2 regions of the Novosphingobium pentaromativorans US6-1 genome follow, and region 2 is predicted to be linked to the other one. Evidence: predicted binding sites of a transcription regulator. Region 2 holds the regulator's gene; the other holds the start of a gene.
What was found. The regulator LexA, encoded in region 2, represses DNA repair genes until DNA is damaged. The targets are predictions, from matches to a motif close to GTTCCNCNCTTGTTCT.

Region 1 (7,209 bases), 450 kb from region 2:
CATTGGCTTGGCAAGGGTGCGGAGAATCTTGGACTGCGAGGCGGAATCGAAGCCTCGCAATTTGAGGCCGTACTCAAGGGCAAGCTGCCCGATGGCAGCCGTGTCGGGAGCGATAACCGGGCGCATCGCGCCGGCACCGATCTCACATTTTCGATGCCCAAGAGCTGGTCCATCCTTGCCCTCGTCGGCGGCGACAGGCGTATCCTCGATGCCTATGGCGCTGCCGTTCGCGAGACGCTGGCCTGGGCTGAGAAGAATCTCGCCGAAACCCGCATGGAGGTCCGAGGCAAGGAACGGGTGGTCGCGACGCGCAATCTCGTGATCGGGCTTTTCCAGCACGATACGAACCGCAATCAGGAGCCCAACGCGCACTTTCACGCGGTGATTGCCAATGTCACCCAGGGACCCGATGGCAAATGGCGAGCGCTGAGAAATGACAAGATCTGGGAGCACAACACGCTGCTCAACGCCATGACCATGGCGCGCTTCCGCTTGGCGGTAGAAAAGCTCGGATACCAGGTTGGCGAATACGGCAAGCATGGCAATTTCGAAGCGGTGGGCGTTCCCAAACCCGTTCGTGATGCCTTCAGTTCGCGCCGTGCCGAGATCCTCGACAAGCTTTCGACGATGGAAGGCAAGGGCCTCGCGGCGCGCAACGCGGCCAATCTGATGACCCGGGCGGACAAAGGGCCGGTGGCAGACCGCCAGGCTCTCGTGAACCAATGGCGCGAGGCAGCAGCAAAGTTGGGCTTTGATCCGAGGCTTGTCATTTCACAGGCCAATGCACGGGCCGCCACCGACATTGGCTCCGTCTCCGGAATTGGAAATTCGGTCCGATCGATCGGCCAGCGCGCGCGCCTTCTGGCTGCGACCTTTGCGGAGCGTCTGGGGCTACGTCAGGGCGACCCGCTTGTGCCTCGCGACTTGGGGCGCCGGACGCCCGAACAGATCGCGGCCGTTCATGCTGTCGCATCGGCAATCCGGCATTTGGGCGAGCGCGAGGCGGCCTTCTCGCGGACCGAGATTTATCGCTCAGCGCTTGGCTTTGCCTTGCCCACCACGCTCACCGACATCGAACACCGCGTCGACCAATTGCTGCGTCAAGGCCACCTGCAAAAAGGCAAGGGTGCAGATCGCAATCTTGTCACAACTCGCGATGCGATTGGGCTCGAGCAGCGCATCATTGCGGCCATCGAAAGCGGGCGGGGACATGGGACTGCGGTGGTCGAAGCCGATGTGGCCGGAGAGCGCCTGCAGGCTCTCTCCCAGCTCAAATACGGCCTGACCTTGAACCCTGGGCAGGAGCGGGCAGGGCGCCTGCTTCTCGCCTCGCACAACCGAATTGTCGCCATTCAGGGTGTGGCGGGCGCTGGCAAGAGTACCGTTCTCAAGCCCGTTGCTGACATCTTGCGCGGGGAAGGCAAGTCCGCACTCGGGCTCGCGGTCCAGAACACGCTCGTGCAGATGCTTGAACGTGACACCGGCATTCCCTCGATGACAGTCGCGCGCTTCTTGCGCCAACATCAGGGCCTTCTGGAAGGAGCAGACCAGGCGAGGCTTGCCGAGGCACGCGCGTCTTTGTGCGGCACCGTGGTGCTACTCGACGAAGCCTCGATGGTCGGCAATGCCGACAAGGAAAAGCTCGTGCGCCTCGCCAACCTGCTCCAGCTAGACCGCTTCGCCAGCATCGGGGACAGGAAGCAATTGGGCGCTGTCGATGCGGGCAAACCCTTTGACGTCATGCAGCGGGCAGGCGTCGAAACCGCCATCATGAACACCAATCTCCGGGCCCGCGATAAGGCGCTGCGCGAAGCTCAATATGCAGCGCAAGGTGGACATATCGACGAGGCCTTGCGCCATCTTGGCCCGCATGTCGTCGCGTCGGGAAATACAGCTGCCGTCGACGCCGCGGCGGCCTGGCTATCGCTTTCGCCTGCAGAGCGGGAGGTGACCGCTATCTATGCTTCGGGTCGCAACTTGCGCGGACAGGTGAATGAAGCCGTCCAGATCGGGCTCAAGGCCAATGGCGAATTGGGACCGGGTTCCTTGGGTCTCACTGTGCTGTCGCGCGTCAATCTGACGCGTGAGGAAATGCGCTATTCGCGCAGCTATGCGGCCGGCATGGTGCTCGAAGTCGACCGCCGGCAAAGGGGGCAGGGGCTGCAGAAGGGCCGCTATGACGTGGTCGAAACCGATCCGACCCGCGAACGCGTGATGCTGCAGAACGAGCGGGGCAAGCGCTTTGAATTCCGGCCGAGCCAGATGCGACCGCAAGGTGAGCAGGATCCGCTGCGTCTGTTTGAGGTTCGCCCACTAGAAATCCACGATGGTGACCGCATTCGCTGGACGGCGACGGATCACAAGCGCGGACTGCTCAACGCCGATCAGGCGCGCATCGTGGCGGTTGATGCGAAGGGCGTCATGGTGAAAACCTCCCTTGGCGCCGAACACCGGCTGGGGCTGGACGACCCCATGCTCGAGCGTCTTGACCTCGCCTACGCGCTCAACGCGCACATGGCGCAGGGCCTGACCTCCGACCGCGGGATTGCCGTCATGGACAGCCGCGAACGCAATCTTGCCAACCAGCAGACATTCCTCGTGACGATAACCCGTCTGCGCGATGGTCTGACCCTGTTTGTCGACAATGCGGGCAAGCTCGAAGCAGCTGTTGAGCGCAATCCGGGAATGAAACGCTCGGCGCTCGAAACGGTCAATCAGCTGCGGGATGCGGCAGCAATGGGCCAGGCGAAGGGCAAGGCGCCTGATCGTTCGCAAGAACCGGCCCGCGAGCCGCCCGAACTCGATCGCTCGCTCACCAAGCCCTTCGAAATCGGGATCTGACGTAGCTGCGATCCGAATGGGTCCATATGGCGCCGGTTGACTATGAGTTCTGTTTTTGTTCTCATGCAGATTATGTCCCGAATCGCCGATGAGATCCTGTTCACACACATCGAGGTCGCGCTTGCGGTTGCGTCCGAAGCAACGCTTGTCGGGCTCGGTGCTGACGACCCGCGAACCCAGCGTAATGCTCGTGTCGATCTCGCGCGCCATCTGGTCGAGCGCATGCAGGGCTTGGAGATTGAAGGCGACTCGAATGCAGGCAGGAGCTCTCAGCCCACTCTCTTTCCGGGCGATCTCTCGCCGATGGGCTGACCAGCATTGAGACCTGGCTGAGGCCGTTTTGGCTTATTGCAGGCGCGTCGGGCGATCCTTCCCCATCAGCTCTGCAACGCGTTTGGCGATGGCTTTCCAAGTGGCGATGCCCGCCTCGTCCGTTGCCAGCGCGAGCGCGCCGATCTGCTCGGCGACATGAAGCGGTGCATTCTCACCATGGGTCTTCAGGACCTGGTTGGCACAGGCCCAGAGTTCCCAATCGCTCAGCATCAGCCGAGACGTCCAACAAGGCCGAGGAAGAACGCTATCAAACCGTAGCCCACGACACCGCACGCCAGGAGAAGTTCAATATTGAATTTGGAGCGGGGAGGGCGGGGTTGTCCTGCTGGCCAGATCTGATCGCAGATGAGCTCGTTGAACCCGGCGCGGCGTCCGCAGACTTCCACTTCGCGTCCGAGCAACCGACGTGCTCCACGCCCGGTGTCGAGCTCCCACACCCCGCCGCCCGAATGCAGTTCAAGTCCGAAGGGGCCTTCGGCAAGACGGCCTGTCAGACAGAGTTCCGGGCCTAGCGGCATGCAGGCCCTTTCCAGTAGCGATCCCAACGCAGCACTGTGCGTGTCTGGATCATCGAGCAGGAGAGATCGGCTCCGTTCCGCAATCGGCACCAGGCAGCCGTCCGGTTGCCGCCTGCCGATCCTTCCGACCGGCACGTCAATCTCGGTCCGCGAACCACGACGTGCCCTGTCGAGATGGTCCCGCGAGGGCCGCCAAGAAGATCGACGAGAGCGTCACGCGCTTCGATAGCCGACGCGTCGGGACATGGCTGATTGGTCCGGCATGTCCCGTCCATTTCGCGTGCGGCGATTCCTGCAATGCGGACATGGGGGCCTTCGGCGCACCATATGGGCCCGTCGCCATCCCACACATGCGTGGGCGTGCAGGTAAAGGTCTGGCCGGCGGCGACGATCGAGGCAGCGAGGAAGGCAAGCATTGGCGAGCTATCTAGCGAAGCGCGCGGCCGAACCAAAGCACGCGGCCGACGATATTGATCGTCCGCTTCTCCAGGCCACGCCAGCTGGGATAGGCCGGATTGTCGCTGAGCACAGAGACCCGTTTGCCTTGTGGCTCGATTGCCACCCGCTTGACGCTGAGCATGTCATCCATGCGCAGCACATAGATCCCGTCGCGCAGCCGCGACTGCCCATCGTTGAGATCGACCATGACTTCATCACCGTCATGCAGCGTTGGCTCCATCGAGTCCCCGTGCACGGCGATGATCGAAAGGCTCGTCGCCTTGCTTGCTGTCAGACGGCGCAGCCACTTCTCGTCGAACCCGAACTGGGCGCATTTGGATTCCATTTCGGCCAAAGCGCCGTGCCCTGCCGAGGCTTCGACATCGAGAACCGGGACATGGACCAGTTCGACGACCGGGCCGGATCGCCGTTCGGGCGCACCGAGGATCTTCTCGTCTACTCCGAAGAAGCGGGCGAGCACGGAGCGGTCCTGCTCGTCCAGTTGCCGGGGACTGCCACGGCGGATGTATTGCTGGATGTAGGCCGCGTTGCGTCCGAGAAGGCGGGAGATCGAGGAGTAATTACATCCTCGTTGCTGGATCAGATCGTCCAGGGCTTTGCGTGCATCTTCCATCGCTGCGGGTCCTATCGCATCCGTCTAGGAAATTCGATCCTAGACTCTAGGAAGCCTTCCTAATAAGAACATAACAAGAACACAAGCGGAAAGCGAGTCGAAGGCGATGGAGCTCCTGGACCAGATTGAGGGCTATTTGACGCGTAGCGGTACGAAGGCCAGCATGTTTGGTAGGCAGGCCGTCGGGGACCCACGGTTTGTTCAGGATCTTCGCGAAGGTCGCCGGCCGAGACGTAAGACGCAGGAGCGGGTGAGGCAATTTCTAATGGAGAAGAGCTCTTCATGACCGTGCCGTCGAGAAGCGAACCGTAGGCGGTCTCGGCTTGTTCTCACCCCCGTTCACGTTCTAGTGATGGCGCATGAATGCAGTTGAGATCGAACAGGCAATTTCGGAGTTAGCGGAGCTTCCCTTTGACCGGGCTGAGTTCCCGTTTGCGTTCCTTGAAGCATTTGGAAATAAAGCCACAACGCTCAAGAAGCTGCGTAGCGGGGCCTCAAACGCGTCCGATCTGCTGGGCGGCGTGCTTCAGCGTAGCAACATCCATATCGCCACCTGTGACGTCGGGGCCGTTGACCAGGCGCTCAAGGCGCTGCGCGAAAGTCCGAAGACCGCCGCGGCCAAGGCCAAGTTTATTCTTGCCACCGATGGAGAGGATTTCCAGGCGGAAGACCTCAATACCGGTGAAACGGTCGCCTGTACCTTTGCCGACTTCCCCAACCACTTCGGCCTGTTCCTGCCCCTTGCCGGCATTACGACCGTCAAGCAGATCCGCGAGAGTACGTTCGACATTCGGGCGACGAGCCGACTGAACAAGCTTTACGTCGAGCTGCTGAAGGACAACCCGGAGTGGGCGACGGCCGAGCGCCGGGCCGACATGAACCACTTCATGGCCCGGCTGATCTTCTGCTTCTTCGCCGAGGATACCGACATCTTCAACGGTGAGGGATTGTTCACCCGGACCATTGAGCAGATGAGCGCACGGGATTCGAGCAACACACACGAGGTCATCAGCCAGATCTTCCAGGCGATGGACACCCCCACGCGGCACGAAGGTAAGCTGGACGAGCGCTATCGCAAGGCAGCCGGTACGCCGCGCTGGGCGGACGTGTTCCCCTACGTCAATGGCCAGCTGTTCTCAGGCAACACGGATGTGCCGCGCTTCAGCCGGATCGCGAGGGCTTACCTGATCCAGATCGGCAACCTGAACTGGAAGAAGATCAATCCCGACATTTTCGGCAGCATGATCCAGGCGGTCGCCGACGACGAGGAGCGCGGCGCGCTAGGCATGCATTACACCAGCGTGCCCAACATCCTGAAGGTGCTGAACCCGCTGTTCCTCGACGACCTGCGGGCGGCGCTCGAAGACGCGGCCGACAATGGCCGCAAACTGCTCAATCTGCGCAACCGCATGGCGCACATCCGCGTGTTTGACCCGGCATGCGGATCGGGAAATTTCCTTGTCATTGCCTACAAGCAGATGCGGGAGATCGAGGCCGAGATCAACGTGCGCCGAGGCGACGCCAACCGGAAGTCGGCCATCCCCTTGACCAACTTCAGGGGTATCGAACTCCGTGATTTTCCGGCCGAGATCGCGCGCCTGGCCCTGATTATCGCCGAGTTCCAGTGCGACGTGATTTATCGAGGGCAGAAGGAGGCTCTGGCCGATTTTCTTCCTCTCGACAGCCAGAACTGGATCACGAACGGGAACGCGCTGCGACTTGATTGGCTGGCACTTTGTCCGCCGGCCGGGTCCGGGGTCCGTATGCAGGCCGATGACCTGTTTGGCACACCGTTGGATCAGTCTGAGATCGACTTCGAGAATGAAGGCGGCGAGACCTACATCTGCGGCAATCCCCCTTATATTGGGGACAAATACCAGACGAAGGAGCAGAAGGACGATCTCCGGACCTTTAAGTCCGGAAAGCAGGAGGTCCGCGCGGTCGACTATATAGCAGGCTGGTTTTGGAAGGCGTCAGACTACATCAGGCACGGAGGACGCTTTGCCTTCGTATCCACCAACTCCATCTGCCAAGGGGTTCAAGTGCCGCTGATCTGGCCTAAGATTTTCGGCAACGGACAGGCCATCTTTTTTGCGCACGAGAACTTTATGTGGGGCAACAACGCCGCCCGCAATGCGCAGGTCACCTGCATTATTGTTGGCGTCGCCGATGCCCAGGAACGGCGGAAATTCATCTATTCCGACGCGGCACGAAAGGAGGTTGCCAACATCAACCCCTACCTGTCGCCTGGCGACACCGTCATCGTGGCAAGGGCATCCGAGCCGATTTCAGAGGTTGGTGTGATGTTCGGGGGGAATATTCCGCGAGATCAGGGCAACCTCTTGCTCTCGACAGACGAGATGCAAGCGCTTGTGAATGAATACCCGCAGTCAAAGCCTCTGATTAGGCCGATCGTGGGCTCGGCCGAATTCATTAACGGCCTGC
Region 2 (7,209 bases):
CGACATGCTGGCGAACTTCCTGCGCCTGTGTGGCATCGAGACCAGGGCCGTCGCATGACGCTGCCCGATCCCAGCCATCCGATCGAGGAAGCCGAAGCTGAAGCCGCCTTCGCCGCGATCCTTGACGGCGACGTGCCCGAGGCGGACATCGCCGCGTTTCTCGTCGCACTTTCCGAGCGGGGCGAGAATGCCGGCGAGATCGCGGGCGCCGCACGCGCCATGCGGGCACGGATGATCCCCATCGTCGCCCCCGCCAATGCCATCGACGTATGCGGAACCGGCGGTGACGGTCATCACACACTCAACGTCTCGACTGCCGTATCGCTGGTCGTTGCCGCCTGCGGCGTGCCGGTCGCCAAGCACGGCAACCGCGCGGCCAGTTCCAAGGCGGGCGCCGCCGACACGCTCGAGGCGCTCGGTCTCAATCTCGACCGCGCCGTGGAAACCGCCGAGGCGACACTGGCCGACCTTGGCATCTGCTTCCTCTTCGCCGCCCGCCACCACCCGGCGCTTGGGCGGTTGATGCCGCTACGCAAGAAGCTGGGGCGCCGCACGATCTTCAACCTGATGGGCCCGCTTGCCAATCCGGCGCAGGTCCGCCGCCAGCTCGTGGGCATCGCCCGGCCCGCCTACGTGCCGATCTATGCCGAGGCGATCCTTCGCCTGGGCACCGAGCATTCGCTCGTCGTCTCCGGCGATGAAGGCCTCGACGAACTCAGCCTTGCAGGCGGCAACGAAGTTGCGGAAGTGACCGGCAGCGAACTGGCCATGCGCCGCGTTTCGCCCGCCGACGCGGGGCTGCCAGTCGCGCCGGTCGATGCCATTCGCGGCGGCGATCCGCAGTACAACGCCCAGGCCCTGCGCCGCCTGCTCATGGGCGAGGCGGGCGCCTATCGCGATGCCGTGCTGTTCAACGCGGCCGGTGCGCTTGTTGTCGCCGGTGAAGCAAAGACCTGGCGGGAAGGCGTCGAGGAAGCTGCCGAGGCCATCGACAAGGGCCTCGCCAATGCCCTGCTCAACTGCTGGATCGACGCGCTCAAGTAGCGCCGCTTCCCGCCCATACCGAACCGCATCAGGCACCGAAGGCCCGCCATGTCCAACAAGCTCACCGAGATCTGCGATACCAAGCGCGAGGAAGTCGCCGCCCGCAAGCCCCTTGCCTCGCTATCCGCGCTCGATGCGAAGGCTGCCGGCCAGAGCGCGCCGCGCGGCTTCGAGGCGGCGCTACGCCGCAAGGCCGAGAGCGGGTTCGCCCTCATCGCGGAAATCAAGAAGGCCAGCCCGTCGAAGGGCCTGATCCGCCCGGATTTCCGCCCGACCGAACATGCCGTCGCCTATGAAAAGGGCGGCGCGGCCTGCCTCTCGATCCTGACCGATGCACCTTACTTCCAGGGCCATGAGGACTATCTCGTCGCGGCGCGCGCCGCGGTCTCGCTGCCGGTCATCCGCAAGGACTTCATGGTCGATCCCTGGCAGGTCGCCGAAGCGCGTTCGATCGGGGCCGACGCCATCCTCATCATCGTTGCCGCGCTGGACGATACGCTGATGGCCGAGATCGAGGCGGCCGCGCTCGAACGCGGCATGGACTGCCTCGTCGAAGTCCACGACGAGCATGAAATGGAGCGCGCGGCCCGGCTCAAATCGCGCCTGATCGGCGTCAACAACCGCGACCTCAAGCGCTTCGTCACCGACATCGCCACGACCGAGCGGCTCGCCCCGCTCGCACCGGAAGGCACGCTGCTCGTCAGTGAAAGCGGCATCAACGGCCATGCCGACCTGCAGCGTCTCTCGCAGTGCGGCGCGCGCACCTTCCTCGTTGGCGAAAGCCTGATGCGTCATGACGATGTCGAGGCGGCAACGCGGGCGCTGCTCGAAGGATAAACTTCGGGCCGATGGCATTCGCGAAGCCCACCCTGTCCTACAGCCGGGAAATCTGCCATCCATGGGGCATGAGCGCGAATGTACCCGGCCCCGAAACCGCACGCTTACCGGTCCTGCGAGGCCGCTCCGCTGGCGCTTCTGGACTGTGTAAACCGTGTAAACCTCATCAGGATTTCAAGGTCTGAGATGAACAAGAGCCTCACGCACATCGATTCGGACGGGACGGCGCGCATGGTCGATGTCGGCGCCAAGGCAGAGACGCAGCGGCTCGCCATTGCCTCGGGGCGGATCACGATGTCGGCCGAGGCACTCGCGGCGATCCGCGCCGGGGATGCCCCCAAGGGCGACGTGCTGGGCACCGCGCGCATCGCCGGGATCATGGCGGGCAAGCGCACCGGGGACCTGATCCCGATGTGCCACCCGCTCGCCATCGATGCGATCAATGTCGATTTCAGCTTCGAGGACGAAGCCGTCAGGGCCACGGCGACGGCCTCGCTCACCGGCAAGACCGGCGTGGAAATGGAAGCCATCACGGCCGTTTCCGTGGCGCTGGTGACGATCTACGACATGGCCAAGGCGCTCGACAAGGGCATGGTCATCGGCGACATCCGCCTGATCGAGAAGCGCGGCGGCAAGTCCGGGACCTGGCGCGCGGAGGACCGGCACTGATGGCAGGTCCCGCGCCGATCCCGCTCGAAGATGCCCAGGCCCGCCTGCTTGCACTGGCCGAAGCACTAGCGGTCGAGCGCGTCGACGTCGAAAGCGCGCTGGGCCGCTTCCTGGCCGAACCGCTGCTGGCGCGGCGCACCCAGCCTTCCGCTCATCTCTCTGCGATGGACGGCTATGCAATGATCGAAGGCGACCTCACCGGGCCATGGCAGGTGATCGGTGAAAGCGCCGCAGGCCACCCCTTTACCGGCACGCTGCAAAAGGGCGAGGCCGTGCGGATCTCGACCGGCGCGATCATGCCCGCCGATGCCGGCGTCGTGATCCTGCAGGAAGACCTTGGGCGGGAAGGCGACCGCATTACTCTCAGCGGCGATCTGCCCGAACCGCCGCACAAGCACATCCGCCCTTGCGGGATGGATTTCACGGCGGGGCAAGAAGTGCTGGGCGAAGGAGTCCGCATCGGCCCTGCGCATATCGCGCTGGCCCTCTCCGCGGGTCATCGCCACCTGCCGGTGCGCCGCATGCCGAAAGTCGCGGTGATCGACAGCGGCGATGAACTGGCCGCCGATCCGGAGACCTGCCCTGCGCACCAGATCCCCGCGAGCAACGGCGCCATGCTGGTCTCGCTGGTCAGCGCCCTGCCGGTCGAGGCGCAGCGAATCGGGCCCGTGACCGACACGCTCGATGCGCTGATCGGCGCTTTCGACGAGGCCGCCGATTGCGACATGATCGTCACCAGCGGCGGAGCCTCGGTAGGCGATCACGATCTCGTGCGCCCGGCTCTCGAACGCTGGGGCGCAAGGCTCGACTTCTGGCGCGTCGCCATCAAGCCGGGCAAGCCGATCCTCGTTGCCACGCGCGAACGCAGCAGCGGCGGCACGCAGATCATCATCGGCCTGCCGGGCAATCCGGTTTCGAGCATGGTCACCGCCTATCTCTTCGTCCTGCCGATGCTGCGCGCAATGCTCGGAGCAAACCGTTCGCTGCCAATGCAGATCTCGACCGTTCTGGACGGATCTCTCAGAGCCATCGGCCACCGCCGCGAATTCCTGCGCGGCTACTGGAACGGCGAGAGCGTGGCGCCCATGACGCTGCAGGACAGCGGTGCACTCAGCGCCCTTGCGGCCAGCAATGTGCTGATCGATCGCCCCGCGCATGCACCGGCCGCCACGCCCGGAGACACGGTGCGGGTGTTCCTGCTCGAAAACGGCGGTATTGCTTGACGTTCCAGAATCTGTTGCTTAATTGTTCTCTCATTGTTCACAAGCAGAACAACGCTCGGGGACGCAGAGAAAGAGGCAACGAAGATGTTGACGCGCAAGCAGCATGAATTGCTCAAGTTCATTCAGGTCCGGCTTGAAGAAAGCGGCATCTCGCCCAGCTTCGAAGAGATGAAGGAAGCGCTCGACCTCAAGTCGAAGTCGGGCGTGCACCGCCTCATTTCCGCGCTTGAGGAACGCGGCTTCATCCGCCGCCTGCCAAACCGCGCCCGCGCGCTGGAAATCCTGCGCCAGCCCGAAGACGTCACCAGCAAGCCTGCGACGAAGGCCGCCGCTCCTGCCGGCATAGACGCCCTTGCCGCACTCAAGCAGCCCGAACGCAAGCCTGAACCGGCGAACGACGTCATCGAAATTCCGCTGCACGGTCGCATCGCTGCCGGCGTTCCTATCGAGGCGCTCGAAGGCCAGTCGATGCTTCCGGTTCCGGCAGCCCTGCTCGGCTCGGGGGAACACTACGCGCTTGAGGTTTCGGGCGATTCGATGGTCGAGGCCGGCATTCTCGACGGCGACTTTGCCCTGATCCGTCGCACCAACACCGCACGCGACGGCGAAATCGTCGTCGCCCTGGTTCGCGGCGAAGAAGCGACGCTCAAGTATCTCCAGCGCGATGGCGGCATGGTTCGCCTCGTGCCCGCCAATGCCGCATACGAACCGCAGATCTACGGCCCTGACGAGATCGAGGTTCAGGGCAAGCTCGCAGGGCTGCTGCGCCGCTATCACTGAGCTTGCCCCGGGGAGGCGTGCCGCTCAGGCGTACTCTCCGGAAGGCGTACTCTCCGGACAGGGCCGAAATCACGGCCCGCGCGGGTTCCACCAGCCATGGCGGCCCTGCCCTGCCGCCACTGTTTCGACGGATTTGCCGCGCAGCCTGATGGCAAGCCCGCCGGTCCTGTCCAGCATGGTCCGGTCGGCCTTGAGCCAGCGCGGCTTGCAGCTCCATGGCAGCCAGCGATCGGCAACGACGATATCGGCCTTGTCGCAGGCCGCTGCCAGCGACCGCTCGGGCACCTGGTCGCGGCCTCTGGCGATCAGCAAGTCCCACGATCGACCGGCTCGATCGATCCGTACCGAACAGAAGTCGCGATTGCATCTCGAACCCGGCCACGATGCGAGGGGCGTCAATTCGCCTTCGATCCCTGCGAATTCGCGAAGATTGTCGCGCACATAATCGCTGCCGGTGTCGCGCAAGGTGACGAGCCCATCGCCGCTATCGTCGAGCAGTCCGACATGACGGCCATCGCCGGTCACGAGAATGTCCGGCGGCTCGAGCAGGATGAGCCAGACGATGCCGAAACAGGCGGGCACCAGTCCCAGCAGCCGCACGCGCCCGCTCCAAAGGCCGAGCCACAATCCGCCGGTTACGAACAGAAGGAAACCGCCCGTCCCCATGGCAGGCAGAACCGAAACGGCGCCCGGCAGCGCACTGATCTTGTGCGCGAGGCCAAGCAGTAGGTCGATGAACTGCCCCGCCAGCCACCAGAACGGCCCGCCCAGTCCCACAATGTCGCACAGCAGCGCGAGGGCAATGCAGGGCATGACCGCGAAAGTCGTAAGCGGGATCGCAAGCACGTTCGCAAGCGCCCCGTAGGCACCGGCGCGATGAAAATGGTAGAAGCCGATCGGCATCAGGACGACTTCGATCACGAAGCCCGTCACGAAGAGCATGACTACCTGGCGCATCAGCCGCGAGAGCCACGACTCCTCTCGCGGTGCCAGGAACTGACGCGCTGGCCCGGAGGTCGCCAGCGCCACGATGGCGAGTACGGCGGCAAAGCTCATCTGGAAGCTGGGGCCGGTCAGCGATTCGGGCCAGACCAGCAGGACAATGAAGCCGGCAACCGCCAACATCCGCAGCGAAAGCGCTTCGCGCCCCAGCGCCAGCGCGATCAGGACCAGCATCGCCCCGATGCAGGAACGGACCGTGGGCACCTGCGATCCGGTCAGCACAGTATAGGCGATCCCGGCCAGCGCTCCGCACAGGGCTGCCACGACCGGAAGCCGCAAACGCAGCGCCAGTGCCGGGCAAAGCGCAAGAAGTCGCAAGGCCAGAAAATAGGCGGCGCCGATCACCGCGCTGACATGCAGTCCACTGATTGCCAACAGATGCGCGAGGCCAGCGTCGCGCATCGCCTGTGCATCCTCCTCGAGGATGCCGCCCCGGTCTCCGCTGGCCAGCGCCGCGGCAATCCCGCCCTCAGAACCGGCCATGCGGGAACGCACATGCCGGGAAAGCGCTGTGCGCATGGCATCGATCCCGTCGTCGCCCGTCCCAGGCTCAACGATCGTGACCCTGCCCGTCACGCTCCCGCTTGCGGAAAGTCCGGAGAACCAGGCGGTCCGGGCGAAATTGTAACCGCCCGGAAACATCGGGGCGGCGGGCGGCATCAGCCGCGCCTCGAAGCGAATCACTGCCCCAGGCGATACGGGCGCGGCATCGGGGTCGGCCGGAACATTGACGCGAACCTTGATAGGCACCCCCGAATCCGGTTCTCGGGCGGCCACGATCCATCGCACGCGCTCCAAGGCCGGCTGCTCGTCCACGCCCAGGACCTTGCCGAGGAACACGCCCGATATCGGCCTTTCGATCGCTTCTTGTCCTGCGAGCACAGATTTGGCCCACACGGTGAGGCAACCGGCAGAAAACATGAGGAAAACGGCGCATATCGCCAATCTCAGCTGCGCAAAACGCTCACGATCCGGCCAGACCCATCCTGCGAGCGCCGCTATTGCGATGGCCCCACCGGCAAATGCGCTCCAGTAGAGTGGTCCGGGGAGCCCGAACCATGTGCCGATTCCGGCCGCGAAGGCGACGACCAGCCATGGCCCGCGATCGAAGCCGGCTTGCGAAAGAAATCGTTCCAGGGCCGCCAAAACCCTCGACAAGTCGCTCTTGCTGTTCCATGGCCGATGCTGCAATGCAGCGCCCCCGACAAGGCCGTGGCGGGCATTTTCATCATCACCGGCTGTGGCTTGGCTGGCCATGGCTAACATAGGACAGGAAGGGAATTACAATGGCAAGCGGCAGTGCATCGAGCGGATCGAGCGGCCAGTCAGCCGTCGTTACGCGCTTTGCCCCCTCGCCCACGGGTTACCTTCACATCGGCGGCGCCCGTACGGCGCTGTTCAACTGGCTTTTCGCCCGCCATCACGGCGGCAAGTACCTGCTTCGCATCGAAGACACCGACCGCGCCCGTTCGACCGAACCGGCCATCGACGCGATTTTCGACGGCCTGACCTGGCTCGGCCTCGAAGGCGACGAAGAACCTGTATTCCAGTTCGCCCGCTCGCAGCGCCACGCCGAAGTGGCCGCGCAATTGCTTGAATCCGGTCACGCCTATCGCTGCTACCTCTCGACCGAGGAACTCGCCGAGCGCCGCCA

Region 1: the regulator LexA is predicted to act here: its motif matches at 4,841-4,856, upstream of JI59_RS05050 (S24 family peptidase).

The regions. Positions count from the first base shown of each region.
Region 1 covers NZ_CP009291.1:1,093,086-1,100,294, reverse strand. The annotation lists gene mobF (MobF family relaxase) at 1-2,841, shown strand, start outside; gene JI59_RS05065 (hypothetical protein) at 2,914-3,153, shown strand; gene JI59_RS05060 (DUF6961 family protein) at 3,187-3,384, opposite strand; gene JI59_RS27305 (DUF5818 domain-containing protein) at 3,384-3,692, opposite strand; gene JI59_RS26105 (thermonuclease family protein) at 3,683-4,108, opposite strand; gene JI59_RS05050 (S24 family peptidase) at 4,120-4,764, opposite strand; gene JI59_RS05040 (class I SAM-dependent DNA methyltransferase) at 5,124-7,209, shown strand, end outside.
Region 2 covers NZ_CP009291.1:646,205-653,413, reverse strand. The annotation lists gene JI59_RS02990 (anthranilate synthase component II) at 1-58, shown strand, start outside; gene trpD (anthranilate phosphoribosyltransferase) at 55-1,044, shown strand; gene trpC (indole-3-glycerol phosphate synthase TrpC) at 1,093-1,881, shown strand; gene moaC (cyclic pyranopterin monophosphate synthase MoaC) at 2,068-2,550, shown strand; gene JI59_RS02970 (molybdopterin molybdotransferase MoeA) at 2,550-3,773, shown strand; gene lexA (transcriptional repressor LexA) at 3,858-4,553, shown strand; gene JI59_RS02960 (ComEC/Rec2 family competence protein) at 4,623-6,812, opposite strand; gene gltX (glutamate--tRNA ligase) at 6,842-7,209, shown strand, end outside.